Regions from separate parts of the Cupriavidus sp. F041 genome, predicted to be linked through region 2. Evidence: riboswitches for the same ligand, from Rfam matches in the RefSeq annotation. Region 2 holds a riboswitch; the other holds the start of a gene.

Region 1 (11,750 bases), on a different contig from region 2:
CAGCACGTAGTTGCGCTGGCATTTCGCGACGACCGGATCCGACCAGCTGGTATAGACCGGGTAGCCGTCTCTGTAGGCGGTCTGGAGGTCAGTGATCGCCTCCGGTGTGGGCTGCTTGCCTTGCAGGTAGCGGATGCTCTCGTAGTACAACTCGCTGACCGGGTCCAGGCCCTTGTACTTGCCCGAGCGGCCGAACTGGTTCAGGTAGTTGACCACGCCGCTGATACCTTCGGTGGCGTTTTCCGGGTTGCCAGCGAAGACGCCCGTGCTGGAATCCCACTCGGTTTTCGGATTGCTGACCTGGCTGAAGTTGCCGTCGATCATCTTGGGGCCGACATACTTCATCGGGGCCCGCAGCACGCCGCCGTACCGCGTGGCCGAGCTGTCGTTCAGGTAGCCGAAGGCGCCGAAGCGCACGCGGTCGGCGTTTTTCTGCATTTCGCCGACTGGCTTGTAGTTGGTGCCGTAGAGCTTGCAGAGGTCGGTGCGGGAACTGCCTTCGCTCGCGTCGCACACCTTGACGCGGGCATACATGGTGCCGAGGTTGGCATAGCTGCCCGGGCTGCTGCAGGAAGCGCCGCTGCCGGTCTTGGTGCCGAAGAACACCTTGTTGCTGCACGACGTGATGTAAAGCGTATCGGTGGCGAACGGCGTCACCGCGGAAGGTACGCTGGAACTGGACTTGGTCAGCGTCTTGGCGGGAAAGTAGGAACTGCTGTTGAAAAAGTCATCCTGCAGCACGGCGCGCTGAAGCACGGTGTCCGTGGGGGTATCCACCACCCGGTCGCCACCGGTGAGCGCGAAGCGCAGCATGTCGATGGCGGAGGCCGTGGCCCAGTTCATGAAGTTGCCGCTGTACTGGCCCGAGCATTCGTGATTGGCGTTGGCATTGCCGGCGATCTCGAAGTACCCGTTGGATGAATAGCTGTAGCACTTGGCCGGGTTGAAATAGCCGACATATTCCGTGCCGCGGGTGTAGCTGCCGGTCCGGTACGCCGCGCCCACCGTCGGGAACTCTACCGACAGCGACAGCAGCAGGTTCGGGTTGACATTCTGGTTGCGTCCGTAGAGCGGCGACTGCGCAATGTCCACCGTGGACGGCGTCAAGGCGGTGGCCGCCCGCGTTGGCGCGGGAAGCAAGCTTGCACCGGCGACAACGAGGGCCAGCGCGATCTGGCATAGGCGTGTCATCACAGAATCTCCGCTTAGGTCAGGAGCGAGGTCATTCATTCAGCCTTCCGGTAGTACGACTGCAGCATGGCGCGGGTGGCGGTGTTGGCACCGAAGCCCATCGCGGTGACGCGAAAGATGTAGACGACCGGAGCGTCGGGGCTCCCGGAAGCGCCGGGCGATGTGTCCTGGATCGGCTCGATGATGTAGCGGGGCAGGGCGGCGGGCAGCAGGCCCGTGGGCGCGGTTGGGAACTGGCGTCCGGTGAAGGTGCCGTAGGCCACCGTGCGGGCATTCGCCCCGGTCTGCGCAAAGTCCACGGCTTCCCAGTTCGGGGTGCCGCTGTCGACGGCCGCGCACAGGCCCTGGAAGGCTGCGCCAGGCGCGCTCCCCGTGTTGCAGCCGGCGACGAAAGGCAGCAGGTTGGGATTGCTGCCAGAGAACAGGGCGGAGCGGCCGTTGACGGCAACGACACCCTGGATGTCCATCTCGGCATCCTGTAGCGCCATTTCGGCCGCTTGCACTGCAAGGTCGCGGTCACGCTGGTTGGATGCCATGCGTTTGCTGTTGATCGCCAGGCGTGCGCCGGCCACGGCCATGATGCTGATCATCAGGAGCATGACCAGGCCGGTGATCAGGGCAATGCCGCGCTGGGCGGCTGGCTTGAGAGGGGCGCTCATGAAGGGGAGCAAGTGCGGCACGTTGCGACGTTGCGCAGTTGGACGGTGACCGAGTACTGGCGGCGCATGCGCTGTAGCTGCGTGGTCGGCTTGTAGGTCGCGTTGTTGACGGTGCTGTCGCCCCCATAGAGCGTGCCGAAGAGCTGGAAAGTGGGCACCTCCGGCGCCAGGCTGGTCGCGGCGTCGCCGACGAGTACCAGGGCGATCTTCAGCGACACGACGGTTTGCCATCTGGTGGCCAGCGCCAGCACATCCGTGGCCGGCAGGTAGCGGTCAGGGATGTAGTCATTGTTGGTGTCGACCCCGTACAGCACCTGGAACACCTCAACACCGGAGATGATTGGCACGGACGTGATCGCGGTGTTCGAGATTTCCTTGTTGGATGCATCGCGAGCGCGATAGCCGCACATCAGTTGCGGGTTGCCGCTCGGGTCGTTGGGGTCTGGCGCCACGAAGAAGCGCGCGAAGCCGCGCGCAAGGTCCGCGTCCTCCCATGCTTGTGGTTCCGCGACGCCATTGCCGGAGCAATCGATCATGCTGTTGTCGGGCACGGTGCGATCCGACGGCGTGCCCGAACCGAAGAAGCGCACCTGCAGCACGTCGCTCTTGTTCACGGGGTTGGTGGTGCCCGGCAGGCACGACAGGTTGAGGCTCGCGTCCTGGCCCGGGCTGGCGCAGTTGTCGACGCCGCTGATCGTGGGTGACAACGCGACGGTGGTCGGCATGATGCCGCCAGGCGCCTGGGCGATGGGCCCGCTGGCCGGGTTTGTTGCCGGCGCGCTGTTGCCGGCGTAGTTGGTCCATGCGGACTGCCGCACGATGCGGACGATGGTGTCCAGGGCAAAACGGCCCTTCTCGTCGAGCGCGGTGGTGTCGTCGATGGTGCTGTAGTTGGTGCGGCTGCCCAAATAAACGGCGGTCGCTGCCAGTGTCAGCAACAGGCCGAGGACCATCGCGACCATCAGTTCGACCAGCGACATGCCCGACTGGGCATGCCGGTACGGCTTGCGGAGCGTACGCATCAGTTTACCGTGCCGGGCGTGGCGACGATGACGATCTGCGGCCGCGTGTTCATGTCGGCGAGATCGGCGCCGGTCCCCAGCGTCTTGCTGCTCAGGCGCGATATCCACCCGACCTTGATGACGATCGGCGCATCGTCGACACGGCCGCTTGCAGCGGCCGTGCAGCCCCAGGAAAAGCCGGACGTCTGGTTATAGGCAACGGTATCGCGGCAGATCACCGCGCGGCCGCCGGGCAGGGCTGCGGCTACCCGGTTCCACCACTCGATCACATCGAAGCGGGCCGTGTCCTGCGCGCAGGAAAGCAGCGTGCTGGCGCAGGCCGTCGTATAGGGATTACGCGTCAGCGCGGGCAGCTGGCTGGTCTGGGTGTCGATGAAATACAGGTTGGGCGTGAGGGCCTCGGCGGCCGCGCCCACGCCGGAGACGGCAGTGTTCGCACGCATGCGCTCGGCCATTTCGGTGGCCAGCTGCATGGCAACGGTATCGTAGGAGGCTTGCTGGGAAAAACGCGAGGAATTGAGGAGCAGGCTGGCGACCCCGAGCACGCCAATCGCCAATACGACCATTGCCACCAATGCTTCGAGCATGGCAAAGCCGGCCGTCCCCCGACAGCTTGACTGACCCATTCTGACCCTCGTCCGAAAAGACTTCGTTCTTTTGGCTTCGTTCTATTGTTTTGTCACTACTACCCAGGCGGAACTATAGTTATGGGAATGCAGCCTAGGGCACAATTTGGAAAGGATTAAACAACGTTCCCGTTACTTTTTCTACTGCTTTCGTGGGGTAGACGTTGAAAATTCATCCAGCATGTCGCGGAATTCCGACACGTCTTCAAAGCTCCGGTACACCGAAGCAAACCGGATATATGCAATCTTGTCGAGCCGGCGCAGTTCGCGCATGACCAGTTCCCCGACCTGGCTGCTGGGGATTTCCTTCTCGCCGAGCGCGAGCAGCTTTTCTTCGATGCGGGTGATGGAGGCGTCGATGGCCTCGGCGGAGACCGGGCGCTTGCGCAGCGCCAGGCGCATGGAGTCCTTCAGCTTGTCGCGGGTGTAGTCCGCGCGGGAGCCGTTTTTCTTGACGATGGCGGGGAAGAACAGTTCGATCCGCTCATAGGTGGTGAAGCGGCGGTCGCAGGATTCGCAGCGGCGGCGGCGGCGGACTGTATCGCCTTCTTCGGACATGCGCGTGTCCAGGACCTGGGTATTGGAATGAGCGCAAAAGGGGCATTTCATGCCTGACCACCTCGAAGTTTGAGCCGGGGCGCTTGCTGCGCGTGCAGCGTCTTGTCATTCTGTGTTGCGCTGGGCTGGGTTGGCAAGGCCCGCCGGCAGCGCTGGCGCGCCGCGGCGGACTGCCGGCCACCCGCGCGTGGGCGGGTGGCGCAGGGGGATCAGCCGTAGACCGGGAAACGCTTGGTCAGGGCTGCCACTTGCTCGCGCACGCTGGCGATATTGGCCAGGTCGTGCGGATTCTCCAGCACGTCGGCGACCAGGTTGGCCACCTGGCGGGCTTCTTCTTCCTTGAAGCCGCGGGTGGTCATGGCCGGCGAACCCAGGCGGATACCCGAAGTGACGAAGGGCTTTTCCGGGTCGTTGGGGATGGCGTTCTTGTTGACGGTGATATGCGCTTCGCCCAGGACCTTTTCTGCTTCCTTGCCGGTGATCTGCATGGCGCGCAGGTCGACCAGCATCACGTGGCTCTCGGTGCGGCCCGAGACGATGCGCAGGCCGCGCTCGGTCAGCGTTTCGGCCATGACGCGGGCGTTCTTGACCACTTGCTGCTGGTAGGTTTTGAACTCGGGCGACAGGGCTTCCTTGAAGGCCACGGCCTTGCCGGCAATCACGTGCATCAGGGGGCCGCCCTGGATGCCGGGGAAGATGGCCGAGTTGATGGCCTTCTCATGCTCGGCCTTCATCAGGATCACGCCACCGCGCGGGCCGCGCAGGCTCTTGTGGGTGGTCGTGGTGACAAAGTCGGCGTGCGGAACCGGGTTCGGGTACTCGCCGGCGGCGATCAGGCCGGCGTAGTGGGCCATGTCGACCATGAACAGGGCGCCGATAGACTTGGCAACCGTGGCGATGCGTTCAAAGTCGATGCGCAGGGCGAAGGCCGAGGCGCCGGCGATGATCAGTTTGGGCTTCTTTTCCTGTGCCAGCTTTTCCAGCGCAACGTAGTCGATGTCTTCGTTGGCGTCCAGGCCGTAGCTCACCACGTTGAACCACTTGCCGCTCATGTTGAGTGCCATACCGTGGGTCAGGTGGCCGCCTTCGGCCAGGCTCATGCCCATGATGGTGTCGCCCGGCTTCAGGGCGGCGAAAAACACGCCCTGGTTGGCCTGCGAGCCGGAGTTGGGCTGCACATTGGCGGCTTCGGCGCCGAACAGTTGCTTGACGCGGTCGATGGCGAGCTGCTCGACGATGTCGACATACTCGCAGCCACCGTAGTAGCGCTTGCCGGGATAGCCTTCGGCGTACTTGTTGGTCAGTTGCGAACCCTGGGCGGCCATCACGGCCGGCGAGGTGTAGTTTTCCGAGGCGATCAGCTCGATGTGCTCTTCCTGGCGCTGGTCTTCTTTCTGGATAGCGGCAAAAAGCTCGGGGTCGATCTGGTCGATCGTATAGCGGCTGCGTTCGAACATGGCGAAAACTCGTCTGAAAAAAAGGAGATCCGAATCGGCTTCGGGGTAGGGCGCGCGGGGAAGGCACATGCGACCAGCGCCGGAAAGCGTGGCTAGTCCGGCGCAGGGCGCACCCTGCTTCCCATTCGCTGCCCAGGCGAGCGGCAGGCGCTTGATACATCGCGCCAGAGAAACTTGCGCTTCCTCGTGGTAGTGCCCACTGACTTCGCCAGTCGCGCAAGATGGAATGGTTGGCGGCAGTTTAACGCGAGGCGCCGGCTCGCTGCAAGAAGGCGGAAAGGGCCCGCTGCCCGAAAGTCAACGGCTAGTCTGTCAGGTAATGTAATTGTTGTAATGTCGGGTGAGGGTATACACCGGGTGGGGCCGGCTGTCCGTTACAATCGCGGCCATGAGCAACAATGTGTGGGCCTTGCGGGTGTACTGGGAAGACACCGACGCGGGCGGCGTGGTGTTCTACGCCAATTACCTGAAATTCTTCGAGCGCGCCCGGACCGAGTGGCTGCGCTCGCTTGGCATCGAACAGCAAGCGCTGGCCGATGAGACCGGCGTCGTCTTCATCGTCAGAAGCACGGCGGTGGACTACAATGCCCCCGCCCGTCTGGACGACATGCTTGATATCCGGACCCGGATTGAACGGGTTGGTCCGGCGTCTGTCCAATTCGCCCAGGAAGCCTGGCGTGGTGAGCAATTGCTGGCTACCGGCGCCATCCGGGTTGGATGTGTCGATCGCAACACATTTCGCCCGACGCCCATTCCCGCTCCCGTTCTAGCAACCATCAAGACCGCTCGATGAATCCCGTGACCGTCACGCAAGACCTGTCGATCATTTCGCTGGTGCTACACGCCAGTGTGCTGGCGCAGGCCGTCATGGCCCTGCTGCTGGTGATGTCCCTGTTTTCGTGGACATATATCTTCCGCAAGCATTTCTCGCTGCGCTCGGCGCGCAGCCAGACCGAGGGCTTCGAGCGCGACTTCTGGGCTGGCGGCGACCTGCAGGCGCTGTACCAGAGCGCGGCCAACAATCGCCACAGCACGGGCGCGCTGGAACGGATCTTCGAGTCCGGCATGGGCGAGTACCTGAAGGCGCGTGAGCGCAACCACGACGCCGGGGCGCTGCTCGACGCAGCCCGGCGCGCCATGCGTGCGGCCTACCAGCGCGAGATGGATGTGATGGAATCGCATCTTCCGTTCCTGGCCTCGGTGGGCTCTGTCAGTCCTTATATCGGCCTGTTCGGCACGGTGTGGGGCATCATGAACGCCTTCCGCGGATTGTCCAACGTGCAGCAAGCGACGCTTGCCGCGGTTGCGCCCGGCATTGCCGAGGCGCTGGTCGCCACCGCCATCGGTCTATTTGCGGCGATTCCTGCCGTGATCGCGTACAACCGCTACGCCACCGAAGTGGATCGCCTGGCCATCCGTTTCGAGAGCTTCATGGAAGAATTCCTGAATATCCTGCAACGGCAGACCCGCTAAAGCGCCGAAGCCACCAACGTCATCGGTCAAGGAGAACCCTGCAATGGCAGCGATACAGCGCCGCGGCGGCTCGCGCCGCCGGGCCAGCGCCGACATCAATGTCGTGCCTTACATCGACGTGATGCTGGTGCTGCTCGTCATTTTCATGGTGGCCGCACCGATCGTGAACCCTGCCGTGGTCGATCTGCCCAGCGTGGCCAATGCCACGCAGCAGCAGAAAGCGCCGCCCATCGTCGTTACCGTGCATGAAGACGGCGCGCTCACCGCGCGCGGCAAGGATGGCGCCGGCAATGCCTTCGAGCGCAAGCTCGACAAGCAGGGCCTGATCGATTTCGTGCGCCAGCGCCAGAACGAGAATCCCGACCAGCCGGTGGTGATCGCTGCCGACCGCTCGGTCAAGTACGAGGCCGTGCTCGACGTGATGTCGGTGCTCAAGGCCGATGGCGTGAAGCGCGTCGGCCTGATGGTCAAGCCCAAGTAAGCACCGCCGCCCGCCATGAAGACCGCCGCCTATCCTTATCAGCCGGCCCCGGAGCGGGGAACCCTGCGTTCCTTCCTGCTCGCGGTTTTCATGCACCTGCTGCTTGGCATCGTGCTGTATTTTGGCGTGCACTGGCAGAGCAGCACGCCCGTCGGCGCCGAAGCCGAACTCTGGGACGAGATCCCCGCAACCCCCGCGCCGATGCCGCTTCCGGCTCCGCTGCCCGCACCTGTGCCGGTGGAGCAGGCGCGCCCCGCGCCGCCCGCGCCGGCAGTGAAGTCGCGCGCCGAAGAAGACGCCGAGATCGCCCTCCAGCAGCAAAAGCGCCGCCAGGCCGAAGCCGCCGCCCGCGAGGAGACGCGCAAGCAGGCCGACCTGCGCGCGCGCCAGGAAGCCGAGCGCCAGGAGGCGGCCCGCAAGGAAGCCCAGCATAAGGAAGACCTGCGCCGCGAAGAACAACGCCGCGAGGAGCAGAAGAAAGAAGATCAGAAGAAGGAGACGCAGCGCAAGGACGACGCGCGCAAGCAGGCCGCCATCCAGCACGATCAACAGCGCAAGGAACAGGCCGAGCGGGAGCGCAAGGATGCCGAAGCGAAGGCCCGCGCCGATGCCAAGGCCCGTGCCGAGGCCGATGCCAGGGCGCGCGCCGATGCGGACGCCAAGGCGAAGGCAAATGCCGATGCCAAGGCCGCCGCCACCGCCAAGGCAAACGCGGAAGCCAAGGCCGCCGCCAACGCGAAGGCCAAGGCGGATGCCGACGCCAAGGCCAAGCGCGACGCTGCCGCCAATGCCCAGCGCCATGGCGAACTGGCACGCCTGCAGGCCCTGGCCGGTGGCTCGGGTACCGCCGGTGGCGCCGGCGGTGTCGGCAGCAGCGCGGGCAGCGGCGCCGGCTCGGGCGGCAAGGCTTCGCCAGGCTACCCGGACCGCGTGCGTCGCCGCGTCAAGCCGAATATCGTATTTACTGAAGACGTGCCTGGCAATCCGGCCGCGGTGGTGTCCGTCCAGCTCGCGCCGGATGGCTCCCTGATGTCGTCGCGGCTGGCGAAGTCCAGCGGCAATGCCGCCTGGGACAGCGCGGTGCTGCGCGCCGTCGAGCGCTCGGACCCGCTGCCCCGCGACGAGAATGGCAAGGCGCCGGCCAGCTTTACCATCACGTTCAAGCCGAACGACTAAGGCGAGGGAGCGTGGCGATAGCGATGGCACGGGTGTTTTCGAATTGCAACAGATTGCAACCTGCGTCGAAGCCGGGCTATCCCGGCGCTAGGATGATAGGTTGCCTGACGCGGCCGGCAAATGTCCCCCGGTGCACGCGATACGGGCATGCGACATGCTTGCCCGTACCACGGCTTCCAGTTTGCCGGCCGCGCTCGATGAATATTGATCTCGACTGAGGAGCAGCATGCGAAAGCTTTGGGCCCCCCTTTGGCTAGCCGCACGGCGGCACAACACCCGCGCGAACGCCCTGTTTGCCTGGCTGGCCGTGGCGCTGGCCTTTTCGGCCGGCAGCGCACAGGCGCAACTGAACGTTGAAATCACCGGCGTAGGCGCCAGCCAGTTCCCGATCGCCACCGCCAACTTCCAGGGCGAAGCACAGGCCCCGCAAAATGTCACCGCCATCATCCGCGGCGACCTGCAGCGCAGCGGGCGCTTCCGCAATATCGATCCGGCTGGCGTCACCGTGGCCGAATCCGCCAATGCCGACCTTGGCAACTGGAAGTCGCGCGGCGCCGACGCCTTCGTGGCCGGCAGCGTGACCCCGACCGGCAATGGCCAGTACGACGTGCGCTTCCGCCTCTACGACACCGTCAAGGGTCAGAGCCTTGGCGGACTGGCCTTCACCGTCGGGCCGAACCAGTTGCGCGTCGCCGGGCACAAGATCGCCGACTACATCTACGAGAAGCTGCTGGGCGAGCGTGGCGTGTTTGCCACCCGCCTGTCCTATGTCTCGCGCGTGGGCGGACGCTTCCAGCTGCTGATCTCGGACTCCGATGGCCAGAACTCCCAGGTGGCGCTGACCAGCAACGAGCCGATCATCTCGCCTTCGTGGTCGCCGGATGGCAGCAAGGTTGCCTACGTGTCGTTCGAAGCCAAGAAGCCCGTGGTCTACGTGCACGACCTGGCAAGCGGCCGCCGCACGCTGGTGTCCAACCAGAAGGGCAACAACAGCGCGCCTTCGTGGTCGCCCGACGGGCAACGCCTCGCGCTGGCGCTGTCGCGCGACGGCAATACCCAGATCTACCAGGTCAACGCAGATGGCTCCGGCCTCAAGCGCCTCACGCGCAGCAGCGCCATCGACACCGAGCCGCAATACGCGCCGGACGGCCGCGGCATCTACTTCACCAGCGATCGCGGCGGCGCGCCCCAGATCTACCGCATGCCGGCCAGCGGGGAAGAGGGCGGGGCAGCCCAGCGTGTGACCTTCAAGGGCAGCTACAACGTGAGCCCGCGCATTTCCCCTGACGGCAAGCAACTGGCCTATATCACCCGCAACGGCGGCTTCAAGCTGCAGCTGATGGATCTCGGCAATGGCGATGTCACGTCGCTGACCGACACCGCCAACGACGAGGCGCCGAGCTTCGCCGCCAACGGCAAGTACATTCTTTATGCCACCCGGGTGGGAGGTCGCTCGGTGCTGGCGGCAGTGTCCACTGACGGGCGTACCCGGCAGGTTTTGTCGCTCCAGTCCGGCGAGGTTCGCGAGCCGTCCTGGGGACCATTCATGCAATAAACGAGGAGTTCCTAGCCATGACCCAAATGATGACCAAAACCCTTGCCGTTGCCGCCCTGCTGGCCCTCGGCGCTTGCAGCTCCGGCGTCAAGCTGGACGACACCGCCGGTGCCGGTGGCAAGGGCACGCCTTCGACCGACGCCCGAGCCGTGGCGCCGGTGGACGTCTCGCGCGATCCGCTGAACGACCCGAACAGCCCGCTGGCCAAGCGCAGCGTGTACTTCGACTTCGACAGCTACAGCGTCAAGTCCGACTACCAGGGCATGCTGTCCGAGCACGCCAAGTACCTTGCCGCCAGCAAGGGCCGCCGCATCCTGATCCAGGGCAACACCGACGAGCGCGGTACCAGCGAGTACAACCTGGCGCTGGGCCAGAAGCGTGCCGAGGCCGTGCGCCGTTCCATGTCCTCGCTGGGCGTGCCGGAAAGCCAGATGGAAGCCGTCAGCCTGGGCAAGGAAAAGCCCAAGGCAACCGGCCATGACGAAGCCTCGTGGGCGGAAAACCGTCGCGCGGACATTACGTACTAATCTGCGGATAGCCAACTCATGAAAGCACGCGTCTCCAAGTTGGTATTGCTTACTGCGATGTCCTGCGCCAGCCTGCTACATGTTGCGCAGGCGCGGGCCGGGGTGTTCGACGATGACGAGGCGCGCAAAGCCATCGTGACCATGCGGGACCAGTTCAACGGTTTCCAGGCAACGGCATCGCAGCGCATCGACCAGAACAGCCGCGCCCAGCTCGACATGCAGAACCAGCTCGAGGGCCTGCGGCAGGAAGTGGCGCGGCAGCGCGGCCAGAACGAGATGTTGCAGAATGAGGTGGCCACGCTGCAGAAACAGCAGAAGGACTACTACGCCGACCTCGATGCGCGCCTGAAGAAATTCGAGCCGCAGCAGGTCACCGTGGATGGCCGGGAAGGCCTGTCGCAACCCGGCGAGAAGACCGAATACGATGCCGCGCTCAAGCAGTTCCAGACCGGGGACTTCAAGGGTGCCGGCAACGTGTTCTCGGCCTTCATCAAGAAGTACCCGCAGAGCCCGTATGTGCCGCTGGCGCAATACTGGCTAGGTAACTCGTTGTATGCGCAGCGGGATTACAGCCGTTCCACCACGGTGCTGCAGAACCTGGTGCAGGCCTATCCGGATCACCCCAAGGTGCCGGATGCGCTGATCGCCATCGCCAACAACCAGATCGAATCGGGGCAGAAGCCCGCGGCCCGCAAGACCCTGGAGCAGGTGGTAGCCAAATACCCCGGCACCGAGGGCGCGCAGGCGGCGACCAATCGCCTCAAGACGCTGAAGTAAGGCGCCGCGCTGGCAGGGCGCCGGTGGCAGACGAAAGACAAAAGGCCCGCATCCGCGGGCCTTTTGTCGTGGTCGCGCTAAAATACGCAATTCGCCCCGAATTTTGCGTGGCGCCGCCAGGCGCCGCCCCCTGCCTTCATGAAAAAACGCGCTATCGTCCTGCTTTCCGGCGGCCTGGACTCCGCCACCGTCTTAGCCATGGCCAATGCACAGGATTTCGAGACCTATGCGCTGTCGATGCGCTATGG
Region 2 (11,750 bases):
CGCTCAACGTCAAGAACGTATTCGACAAGGCGTACTACGCCGGCGGCCTCAACAACAATGTGCTGCCGGTGGGCAATCCCCGCACGGTCATGCTCAACATCGGGCTCAACTACTAAGCGAGCGCTACGCCGCCAGCAGGTTTTCGATCAGGCCCACCACATGCCGCACGGCCACGTCGTCGTCGCGGCGGATATGCCAGGCGAGGTGGAGGGCAAACCCCTCCACCGCCACCGGCGGTGCGAAGGTTGCCAGCGCCTGCGCAGGATCCGCCGGCAGGCAGCGGCTGGGCAGCATGGCGATCAGGTCGGAATCCGCCAGCAGCGGCGGCACCATCATGAAACTCGGCACCACCATGCCGATGCGCCGCGACAGGCCCAGCGCGGCCAGCGCATCGTCCAGCGGCGTGCGGCTCTCGCCACGGCCGGATACCAGCACGTGCGGGTAGTCCAGCCAGCGCGCCAGGCTGAAGCCCGCGGCGGCCGGATGGCCGGCGCGCATGGCTACCACATAGTGCTCGCGCAATAACGGGCGACACCGGAAATCCGTGCCCGGCGCGGGAAACACCGATACGGCCAGGTCGCTGTCGCCCCGCGCCAGGGATTCAAGCGCGGCGTCCGCGCCCTGCCAGGGCTGGAGCACCAGGTTCAGGCCCGGCGCGCTCGCGGCCAGCTGACGATGCAACTGCCTCGCCACCAGCACGGCGGGATGGTCCGCCATGCGTACGCGCACGGTCTGCGACAAGCTCGCCAGATCCACCTCCGGTGCACCGATCACCGCGGCCACCGACGCCAGCGCCTGCTTCAGCGGCGCCCGCAAGGCCTGCGCCCTGCGCGTCAGTTGCATGCCGCCGGGAGCACGCTCCAGCAAACGATCCTTGAACAGGTGGCGGCAACGCTCCAATGCGCTGGAGGCAGCCGGCTGGGACAGGCCCACGCGCTGGGCGGCGCGCGAGACGTGAGCCTCGTCGAGCAACGCATCCAGCACCGTCAGCAGGTTGAGATCGATCGCGCGTAAATTCATGAAACAGATAATAGAAAATACAGATTATCCATTGGAGTAATTTCACTCCGGGCGCCATCCTTGAGGCATCGCCACGGCATCACCACGGCATCACCACGGCAGGACCAACCGGAGCCAACCATGCCCAAGACCCTGATTCTCCTGTTCCACCCCCGCTTTGCCCATTCCAAGGCCAATCGTGCCTTGTGCGCTGCCGCCGCCACGGTCCCCGGCGTGGAAATCGCCGACCTCCACGCCTGCTACCCGGACGGTGTCATCGACGTGGACGCCGAGGTACGCCGGCTGCGCGACGCGGACCGCATCGTGTTCCAGTTCCCGGTCCAGTGGTACGCCACGCCCGCGCTGCTAAAGGCCTAGCAGGATGCCGTGCTGACCCGCATGTTCTATCTCGCCTACGAGACCGAAGGCCGCGCGCTCGAAGGCAAGCCCGTGCTGGTGGCGGCTACCGCCGGCAATGTGCCGCAGGCTTATGCGCCTGCCGGTGTGAACCTCTTCCCGCTTGCAGAACTAATGCGTCCCCTGCAGGCAACCGCGCATCGCTGCGGCCTGCCGTGGGCGGAGCCATTCCTGCTGTTCGAGGCCGGCAAGCTGGGCAGCGATGCGCTGGCGGCCGCGGGCGAACGCTACGCGGCACGATTGGAGCAGTGGGATTTCGGGTGCGGGGCGGATGCCCCGTCCCGGTGCAGAGCCGCCTAGGCAGCGGGCCCAAGATCGTTCAAGATGCGGGCTCGCCGCCCGCCGTAGCGTACGGGCGGCAATTCTCCCCACCCCCAACGACGCGGGCCGGCGGCAGCGATCGCCCTCGCCCGCCCGCTTGTTGGCACGCTTGAACGCCTGAGAGTCGCAATTGCCGCTGAACCGCCTGAAACAGAGTGCCACCCTGATCGCCGTGCTGGCGCTGATCGGGTCGATGGCCTCGCTTTGCATCGGCACGTCGTTTGCCAAGAGCCTGTTCACCGTCGTGGGCGCGCAGGGCACCACGGCGCTGCGGGTCAGCTTTTCTGCGTTGATCCTGCTCTGCGTGTGGCGGCCCTGGCGGATGCCGCTGAGCCTGGCCAATGCGCGCGTGATCGCCCTGTACGGCGCCGCGCTGGGCGCCACCAACCTGCTGTTCTATATGTCGCTGCGCACCGTCCCGCTCGGGCTGGCGATCGCCATCGAGTTTACCGGACCGCTGGCGGTGGCGGTATCGTCGTCGCGGCGGGCCATCGACTTCCTCTGGATCGCCTTCGCCGTGGCGGGCCTGCTGCTGCTGTTGCCGCTCGGGCAGAACGTGGCCAACCTGGACCCCGTCGGCATTGGCTACGCGCTGGCAGCGGGCGTGGGCTGGGCGCTGTACATCATCTTCGGGCAAATGGCCGGCAACGCGCACGGCGGGCAGGCCACTTCGCTGGGGCTGACCATGGCATCGCTGGTGGTGCTGCCCTTCGGGCTCGCGCATGCCGGCACGGCCATGTTCAGCCCCTCGCTGCTGCTGGCCGGGCTGGCCGTGGGCCTGCTCTCCAGTGCCATCCCCTATTCGCTGGAGATGGTGGCGCTCAAGCGGTTGCCGCGCCGGACTTTTGGCATCCTGCTCAGCATGGAACCGGCCATGGGCGCGCTCGCCGGGCTGGCGTTCCTGCATGAGACCTTGAACGCGCAGCAATGGCTGGCCATTGCCAGCATCATCACAGCTTCGATCGGCTGCACACTGACGGCGGGCTCGCGCAAGCGCGCCACCGCCGAGGCGTAGATCAGGTCGCCATCACCCGCGGCTCGCCGACAGCCTGCCCGCTTAGCGCCAGGCGCACCTCATAGAGCAGGCTGTCCTCCGGATTGCGCCGGGCGGAGAAACCGAACTCACGCATCAGCGCCAGCATGCGGCGGTTCTCGCTCAGCACGTCGCCGCGCAGCAAGCGCAGGCCGGCGCCAATGGCGGCATCCCGCAGGCGCTGGATCAGCCGGCGGCCGATGCCCTTGCCCTGCCAGTCGTCGGCCACCGCCACGGCGAACTCGCCAACCTCTTCACCCGTCACCACGTAGTTGCCGTTGGCGACGATCACCGGCAACCCGTCCACTTCCGCCGTGACCACCAGCGCCAGGCCGGCCTCATTTTCGAGGAACAGGTCGATCACCGCATCCGACACACGTCCGCCGGTCAGGAAGCGGTAATACCGGCTCTCCCGCGACAAGGCCTGGACAAAGGCCCTCTCCCGCTCCGCATCGCCTGCGCGCACCGCGCGAACCACCACCCGTTCACCGCCGCTCAGCAGCCAGGTTTCCGCGCATTCCGGGCAGGCTGCGTGCGAACCGGTCACGGACGGGAGGGCTTGGCTGGCCAGGCTGAGGTGGTGGATGGGTTGCATGTACGGCTCCTGACTTCATATTCCATATCCAGGAGTATAGGCAATACCATGACTATTGCAAATGAAGTTAGCCTGCTATCCTGAATCCATGGATCTCACCGCCCAAGAACTCCGCAACTGCTCGATTGCCGCGACCCTCTCGCTGATTGGAGAGAAGTGGACGATCCTGATCTTGCGCGACGTCTTCCACGGCGTCCGGCGCTTCGACGAATTCCTGGAGCGCCTGCAATGCTCCCCCGCCGTGCTGTCCGCAAGGCTTAAGACGCTGACCGAGGCAGGCATCCTGCGCAAAGTGAGCTATCGGGAACCCGGCGAGCGCGAACGATTTGAATACCGGCCCACGCGCGCTGCGGTGGAGTTGCTGCCGGTGATCATTGGGCTAATGCAGTGGGGCGATCGTCACATGGCCGCCAGCGGCAAGGGGCCGGTGGAGTTGCACACCCGCCCGGAGCGGCGTCAGGTGCGTGCCGCGCTGGTGGATGACGCGGACCAACTGGTGCGGCCCAACGATATCGAGATTTCGCGCACCAGCCGGTAGGCAGGATACGGAGTGTAAGCGGCGCTTACCTGAGGCCTTCCCAAAGGGATGCATGGCCAGCCCGTGACATAAAGCTGCAGCCCATGCCACGGCTGACCCCGACCGCTGCCCCAGATCGACATGGCGGCGAACTGGACGACCACTAGCCCCTCCTCACCGACCGGGCGGCGGACGGATGAAAGCGGTCATTTCCGTACGGTCGGAACTGCACGGATCATGCGGCTGCCCAGGTCGACGAGCCGCTGTCGCCTTCGGTAGAGCCGATAGTTGCGTTGCCAGCTCAATTGACCGGCTGGGGCTCGGGGAAGGTCCAGGCACCCGAGAGAATTTCCGCGCGAGGCCGGTACAGGCGCACCGTGTAGTTCCAGCCAGCGACAATCGGCACGCAGTTGGGCACCTGCGTGTCGCAGCCGCCGAAATGGATCGGGATCGAACCATCGCTGCCCTTCTTCGCCGTGAGGTTGTTGATCGTATAGGCGTTGGCGGGATTCTTCTGGAAGTAGCCCTCGGCGTTGTAGACGCTCACCGACCAGAACGCATCCACTGGCACATCCTTGACATTGAGCTGATAGACGGTCCCGCCGTCATTCCTGGCGGGGGTGATGTTGAGATAGGTGGCGTCCTTGTCGGGATTGCCGCCCCAGGCTGCCGCTGTGCCGATCAGGCGCCGTACCGGATCGACCTCCTCCTTTGTGCCGAACGCCTTCTTGAAGTCCGGCATCGTCGAAGACAGTACCAGGAGGGCATCGCGGACCTTCTTCTGGCTGACCGGATCCCAGTTGGGCGTTTCGAGCTTGCCGGGCACTTTCTGGCTGACCTTGATAGCGTCCTGCAGGGCGTGGACTTGCTTGATGTCGTTCGGGCTGTTGGGGTCGACGAGTGTGCGGATCGCGGTGACCACGTAGCGCGTGCCGACGTTCTCGCGAGTCAGGGTATGGGTGCCCGCGCCGTAAAACACGTTCGGCACGTAATGGTCCTCATTGATGACCTGCATGGACATGAAGCGCTTGCCCGGGTCCGGCAGGGTGATGGTCACCGGGCCGGCGTCAAGGTCAAAGACGCCAGACGAATAGAGGGTGTCGCGGTTGAGGCGGATCACCGTCTGATGGTCGATCGACGCAGGCTCCCGGCGATGAAGCAGCTTGCCCACACCGCCCTGTTTGGCGAGTCCCCCGACATACATATCGGTCTCCGCACGGATGAAGTTGTCGACCGTTACGGGAACAGGGGCGCCACCGGGCGGCGTCACCGCAGGTTGCGATTGCGCGGTGCCAAGCGTGGCGAGCGTGGCGCATATGGCGCAGGCGGAGGTTAGTGTTGTTCTCATGAAAGATTCCATTCGTTTGCTCGCGATCGCACATTTATTTAACGGCAGCGCCACTATTGAACCTGGTCACGCCTCATCAATCAACCCGCTTTAGCGGTGGACGCTGCCATCGGCCTGACGCTACCTCGGGCTTCGGCATATAGATCCGCATGATTGCGTAGAACGGTCCGGCAGGCGCCGGTAGCCAGTTGCTTTCCTTGGCCTTGCCAGGGGAATCGTGCTGGACGTAGAACGTAAGGCCGCCGTCGGCGTCTCGCTGGAGCCGGCCGAGCATGCGAGAGTTGAGCAGATATCGATTGAGAGGATTGTCGACCAGAAGCTTCGATTTGCCGTCATACATCGTCAGCGACCAAAACGCATCCGCCGGAGGCAGCCCATTCTTGTCGAAATGCATCACGTAGCGCCCGGTCGACGCATCAAGCGGCTGGCCGTCCGCATCCACGAAGTACGCCGGATAATTTGCCTCATCCGCCGAATTGCCGAAGATGCCAAGCGCCGCGCCGGTATAGCGGTACAGATAGTTGTTTTTCAGGTAGGCGCGCGTACCGAAGAAATCACCGCTACTTACCTCATGAGTATCAACTTTCGTCTTTACGAATTGCGCAAACTCCGCCTTCCCGTCAGCGATGCCATCGGCCAGCGCCTTCTGCACGACGGGGGGCGCCTGGCGTTCATCGAATGGCAGGCCCGGGCCCACACCGATCTTGGCGAAGCGCTCCATGAGGTCTTTCTCGCTCGGATCCGTCGGAGCAAACTGGAGCAAGAAACTCAGATAGCGGAAGATCGCCGGCGTATCGGTCATGCCCGGCGCCGGCTGAGGCCAGGGGATCGGCGTTGCTGGTGCGGGCGCCTTCGTTCCAAGAAATGCACTCAGCGTTTTGACTTTGTACCCGCGCTGGATACGTCTCACGTTGGCGAGATCCTTCTTGTCATAGAGCTGGGTCCGATAGAGCGCATAGGCAATGTTCGACTCGGTGCGGATCACGCCATTGATATTGGCCGGGGTTTCGCCTGTCCATCCCGGGCCGGCGATGATGTAGTTACCGCCCTTGTTGCCCGTTGTCCGCGTTCCGAGGTAGGCGAAGTTGTGCGTGTATAGATCAATCAGTTGCACGGAATAGTAGCGCTGCGCCTCTATCGGCGGCAGGGTCAACACAACTGGCTCGGCACGCAGATCCATCCACACGAACGAATAAGGCGTGTCGGAATTCGGCGTGATGATCGCCGTGTCCTTCGGCGTGAAGACATTGGCTGTGTTGCCGATCTGGTTGAAGGGTGCCTTGTAATTCGGACCACCTTTGTCAACTGCCTGGGCATATAGGGTCTTGTATGCCTCTACGATGGGGAATCCGTAGATGTAGGCATCTTTCGCGATTGAGCGCGTCTCCGACTGGCTGACTGAGCTTTCGCCTTGCGTCGTGCCCGCCGCCGTGTTTGCAGTCGGCGCGCCATTTGCTATCGATTTGCATCCCGAAATGAAGGTGGCAGGCGCCAGAATCGCAACCAGCAGAATATGCCTCAACATGATATTCCTTGCATGAGATCTAGAACGATTGTCGTCCTGAAGCGCTTCCTGGCTGACGTCTCCCTGCCGCAAGACCTCACAGAAGAAGGCCTAATCTTCGGTGGATATCCCATGGGTATGGCGACCAAGCGGACCAGCGCCGCTGTCGGCGGAGCGAACTGGCAATCATCCATGAGCGTACCCGATGACGAAGTAGCCCGTAGTTAGCGTTTTCGCGGACAGAATTAGATTTTCTTGTAGGCAGCGGAATGCTAGACGGTCGCCTTACTGGCGCCCCAAAAAGCTGCTATATACGGCCAACGGAAATTCCGTCACCACCGTCCTCCAGGGCCCATAACAGTCTTTCAAAATTCCGGCTAGGGGACGTTCGTCTGCCGGGCGATCCGATGATCCGAGAATATAGCGTGGTAAGACATTGCACCATAGATCGACGACAACACACGATTACCGCCGCAGCCACCAGTACACCGCGATTAGAAAGTCGGCGCCTCTGGTTGCCAAGACGCGGTTTTGGGCACCGTTAGTATCAGGCCATTCCGGCAGGAACCGCGCATTTCCGGCTAGTTCCTTGGCAGAAAATCTGAAGTCCGGAAAGCCGATCGGTCCACTCTGTCAGTCCGACGGACGCCAGTGATCATCCCATGTTCGCTGCTTGCCTGTAAGCGCACAACTACGGCTCCTCCGAGGGCGAGCCTGGAGCATTTTCTCCTGTGCTATGATCTTTACACTCATGTGACTGGCGCATACAGATAGAGCACTATCGGGGAGCGTGAGGTTGCTAGCCGCCGCGCGCCTGGGCATTACCTACTATCCTTGGAGATGGGTTATGCCTGATTTCGCACATTTGCTCATGTTCGCTCTTGTGGCGTTGGGAATGGTTCTAACGCCGGGGCCGAACATGATTTATATAATTTCCCGCTCAATTTGCCAAGGTAGACGCGCAGGCCTCATTTCGTTGGGAGGTGTTGCTCTGGGCTTTGTGTTCTATATGCTCTGTGCGGCATTCGGAATTACGGCTTTCATATTTGCGGTACCTTACGCATACGACACGCTTCGCTTTGGCGGCGCTTTGTACCTTTTATATCTTGCCTGGCAAGCGGTCAAACCGGGCGGACGGTCCGCGTTTGCAGTGCGCGACCTACCGGTCGATTCCCCAATGAAGCTCTTTAGCATGGGGTTTATCACTAACCTGGCGAATCCAAAAATCGCCGTCATGTATCTGTCTCTGCTTCCCCAATTTATTACGCCAGGACACGGCAGTGTTCTTACCCAATCGCTGGCACTCGGCAGCGTTCAGATTTCGATGAGCCTCGCTGTGAATGCACTTATCGCCGTGACGGCCGGATCGATATCTACCTTCCTGTCAGGACGCCCGCTGTGGCTATTGGTGCAGCGCTGGCTGATGGGAAGCGTTCTGACAGGTCTGGCGGTGCGGATGGCATACGAATCCAAGAAATAGCGACACCTCGCCAATACGTCGGCGTTCATTGGGTTCCGAAGGGAACACTGCGCCTCAACCCTGCTCGCCCCGCGGCACGATTGCGACAAACGCGCATCCTGTTCGAGCCGCGCTACGCGCATTTGTCGATATTGCCCGTTCGCAACGGGCAAAAATGGGCACAGTCGAGCTCAGGCGCAGTCCATCTGGCACAGCTTCCGAAGAAGAGTTTGTTACGTGGCAGTCGACACCCCCACAAACTGCTGCGTACAGAACGAAGTCTGCGCACGTTCGAGCAGCCTATGCATCCGCACTGCATCCGCAAATGTTGGCGCAGTGCGCGTTCCGTTCGCCACGTCGTCAGCATAGGCCCAATACAGCTCGGCCAGTTCAAGCAACGAGGAAGGCAGATTCGAGGCTGGAAGACGCTGATAGTTCTCTGGAACCTGGAGCGTCTTGAGCGGCTGCTTGTCGCCGTGCGCACCGAGGATTTGGTAGTCCTCGCCGACATCACCGAACGCCGACGCGTTCGTGATGCGCAGGTCACCTTCCGTGCCGGTGATGTCGATCTGGACACCCGAGCCGTTGCGTTTGCCACCCTCGATATGTACGGAGAGTACGGCGCGCTGGGCCAGCAATCCCACGAGCGCGAGTTGATCGGGTGCCGATGTCGGCGTGGAATCGCCGGTCTCCTTGATCGTGACCACGGGAAACTGGTTCGGCGTGAGCGCCGCAATTGAAATGGGCCAGCCCGTGGCTGCGAAGAGCATGTCGAGGAAGTGACCGCCGTAGATCGCGACAACTGACGAAAAATTCTCGGGCGGCACGGTCCATTGGAGCGAGCGTGTGCGCGTCGCCTGAAAATAGTTCATGTTCACGTGCATCCGCACTGAGCGTAGCGTGCCGAGGTAGCCTTGCGCAATCGGGTCGCGGACGTAGCGATTGTGCGGCGCGAGGCGACGCTGTAGCCCAACGACATGACGCACGCCTCGCTCCCCAGCGAGTCGCAGCAGTTCCTCAGAATCGCTTACCGTGGTCGTCAAAGGCCATTCACAGTACACATCCTTGCCGGCCGCGATGACGCGCCGCACCGTCTGTGCATGTTGCGGAGCCGTGTTCAGCACTACCACGAGGTCAATGTCGGGACTCTCGATAAGGGCGTCGACCGAAGACGCAACCCGCCCGATCCGATAGTCGCGTGCCGCCGCTTCGGCGGCGTCGCGTCGATGGCTGAACACCGCGTCGAGCGAGAATTGAGGCAACAGGTCGAGCACGCGTAGGTGCCCATGCTTTGCCCAGTTTCCGACGCCAATGATGCCCACATGCAGCGGCGCAACCCTAGCCCTACTTTCGCAAAGCAAGGGGCCGGATCGACGGTTCTTGCCCGTCAATCGTGGCTGAACGGGCGCCCAGGTCATACATGAAATAACGTTGGTCCCCACCGCTGCAGTTCGAAAACCTTCACGGCGCGGCGCTGCTCGGCCGTGAGCTTCGGCGCCAGCATTGCCGTTGGCCGTCGTCCCGCTGCCCCGGTCTTCGTCCTCACCAACGTCACCTTGATCTCGGCCAGTCCTTCCATCATGCGACGGGCCGAAGCGTCGGTCCGCAGGGCAATCTTCGCCAAGCTCACGAGCATCAGGCCGAGCACGGTCGCGAAGGTGTGCAGACGCAACGATCCATCGGCCCACTGGTGTGACGGTCCCCAGGGAACCACGCCGCCTTTCTTGGCCCTGCGGAACAGCTCCTCGACGTTCCACTGTCCTCGGAAGGCGGAAACGATTCGCCCGGTGCTCCAGTTGTGCCGATCCGTACACAGCACCCGCCTGCCCAGCCGTGTTCTCTCCAGTTCGCGGCGCAACGTGGCATCGACGTGCCAATGCAAGGTCGGTACCGCTTCGCTGCCGGCGATGGTGGTCACGACGAAGCTCGATAGGTGTTCCCGAGCGAGCGCCTTCTTGACCCGCAGCTCCAGCCGGCTGCGCGTGATGCGGCCCTTTTGGACCAACTCCTCCAGCGTGCTCAGTTCCACCTTCGCCTTGCGCAGTGCCGTCGCGATCCCGCGTTTCTGGCCCGCCAGCAACTCCTGGCTCTCCACCACGACGAGCGTGCGATCCAACTCGCCGACCGTGGTCCGAACCCGCGCCGCCCGCACGTCGCTGAGCTTGCCCGACAGCGGCTTCATGGCACCGCGCTGCGCCGCCATCTGCAGCGCCTCCTCTGCGGCCTTGTGCCCCAGTGGCAACGAGATGAGGCTGTAGTAGCCGGCGGCATCGAGATCGAGTTCCAGTTGCGGGCTCCAAAACCCGCCGTCCCGTACCACCGTGCGCTGCGCCGGCCGCGCGCGGCCCTCACCGCTGTCGAGTGCCTCGTGCAACTGCGCCAACCCACCCAGGCACGCCGCGAGCACGGCCTGGTCCGAGCCGTTGCCGGGATACGTCCGATACAACAGCGGCACATGCCCGGTCTCGCTGACCAGGACGCCAAGCCCTACGACACGCAGGTCACTTCTCTTGCTCTTGGCGTGGCCTCGCCGGGCCAGTTCGCCGGGCGTCTGCGTGTCGATGTGGGTATCGAAGTTCGTCGTATCGAACGCGAGCACGTCGGCGGACAGCTCGAAGCGGGCCACCGCGGCCTTCGCGATGGCCACCTGAGCCTGCTCCAACTGCTCATCGGTCACCTGCTGCGCGACGCGATGAAAGGCCTGACCGGTGAACGCGGACCCCGGCAAACACGACAGCCGCGGCAAACTCGCGTCCAGAAAATCACCCAGCTCGCACTTGGGTCCCGGCGCACACGCACGCTGAATCGCCACAGCCACCGCCAACTCACCCACCGACGGGCCATCCTTGGCGCCAACCCCTGCGCACGCGCGATCAATCTGCCCGACCAAGTCCAGCTGCTCGGCCACCCAGATCAAGGCTCCGACGTCGCCGACCCCGCGCGTGCCCACCGTCTGGGTCGCGCTCAGATCCGCCACTCGCGGCGGCTCGGCCGGTCCCAGCACGACCTGGCGTGCGACGGAACGGCCCCGCTCCGCGTCCCACACCGACTGCGCGGCAATACGGTAGCGATGGCCGTTGACTTCTCGTTCGAAGATGTGCATGTTCTTTCATGTAGCATCTCAGAGCCAAAGAATCAAGCGAAATCCAGTATCTACGCGGCATTCCGACTCGGTGCCACCGCGGAACAACACCGAGCTTGCGAAGGTAGGGCTAGACGATTCCATGTCGTTCTGTCCTCCATAAGCGATCTCAGGTAGTGAGTTGGGGTGGTCCTATGCCGAATGCGAGGCCCGCTTCTGCAGCAGAACACCCGGGCGATCGGACAATGCATAACCCACGCGTGCCGGCAAATTTGCAGGTTCGACATATTCGTCACGCCGCCACATCGATTGCGCGCGATTGAGGCCGACCGCTCCCACACGAATGCGAACTTCGTTCGCTCCGGGCTCGGGCGTGCCAACATCCGTGTACTAGAAGACTTCCGGGCCACCGTGCGGCACGAATGTGATTACTCTTGCCATACGCCCGTCGTGGTTCGATCCGCGACGCACACCT

The links. A riboswitch is a leader RNA that binds a small molecule or an ion and turns the genes downstream of it on or off. The one in region 2 is predicted to bind ZMP and ZTP.
Region 1: linked by a shared signal. The riboswitch ahead of glyA (serine hydroxymethyltransferase) and the one ahead of ACZY0R_RS02305 (LysE family translocator) in region 2 are both predicted to bind ZMP and ZTP.

The regions. Positions count from the first base shown of each region.
Region 1 covers NZ_JBVASY010000002.1:3,079,026-3,090,775, reverse strand. The annotation lists gene ACZY0R_RS31680 (pilus assembly protein) at 1-1,191, opposite strand, end outside; gene ACZY0R_RS31675 (pilus assembly PilX family protein) at 1,227-1,850, opposite strand; gene ACZY0R_RS31670 (PilW family protein) at 1,847-2,872, opposite strand; gene pilV (type IV pilus modification protein PilV) at 2,872-3,459, opposite strand; gene nrdR (transcriptional regulator NrdR) at 3,640-4,107, opposite strand; gene glyA (serine hydroxymethyltransferase) at 4,266-5,513, opposite strand; ZMP/ZTP riboswitch at 5,637-5,739, opposite strand; gene ybgC (tol-pal system-associated acyl-CoA thioesterase) at 5,902-6,306, shown strand; gene tolQ (protein TolQ) at 6,303-6,986, shown strand; gene tolR (protein TolR) at 7,030-7,467, shown strand; gene tolA (cell envelope integrity protein TolA) at 7,483-8,643, shown strand; gene tolB (Tol-Pal system beta propeller repeat protein TolB) at 8,870-10,198, shown strand; gene pal (peptidoglycan-associated lipoprotein Pal) at 10,216-10,725, shown strand; gene ybgF (tol-pal system protein YbgF) at 10,744-11,502, shown strand; gene queC (7-cyano-7-deazaguanine synthase QueC) at 11,641-11,750, shown strand, end outside.
Region 2 covers NZ_JBVASY010000001.1:494,248-505,997, forward strand. The annotation lists gene ACZY0R_RS02265 (TonB-dependent siderophore receptor) at 1-116, shown strand, start outside; gene ACZY0R_RS02270 (LysR substrate-binding domain-containing protein) at 124-1,020, opposite strand; partial or broken gene ACZY0R_RS02275 (NAD(P)H-dependent oxidoreductase) at 1,141-1,716, shown strand; gene ACZY0R_RS02280 (EamA family transporter) at 1,868-2,752, shown strand; gene ACZY0R_RS02285 (GNAT family N-acetyltransferase) at 2,754-3,365, opposite strand; gene ACZY0R_RS02290 (winged helix-turn-helix transcriptional regulator) at 3,454-3,903, shown strand; gene ACZY0R_RS02295 (DUF1254 domain-containing protein) at 4,184-5,230, opposite strand; gene ACZY0R_RS02300 (DUF1254 domain-containing protein) at 5,307-6,755, opposite strand; ZMP/ZTP riboswitch at 7,478-7,561, shown strand; gene ACZY0R_RS02305 (LysE family translocator) at 7,582-8,214, shown strand; gene ACZY0R_RS02310 (Gfo/Idh/MocA family protein) at 8,427-9,515, opposite strand; gene ACZY0R_RS02315 (IS1634 family transposase) at 9,608-11,296, opposite strand.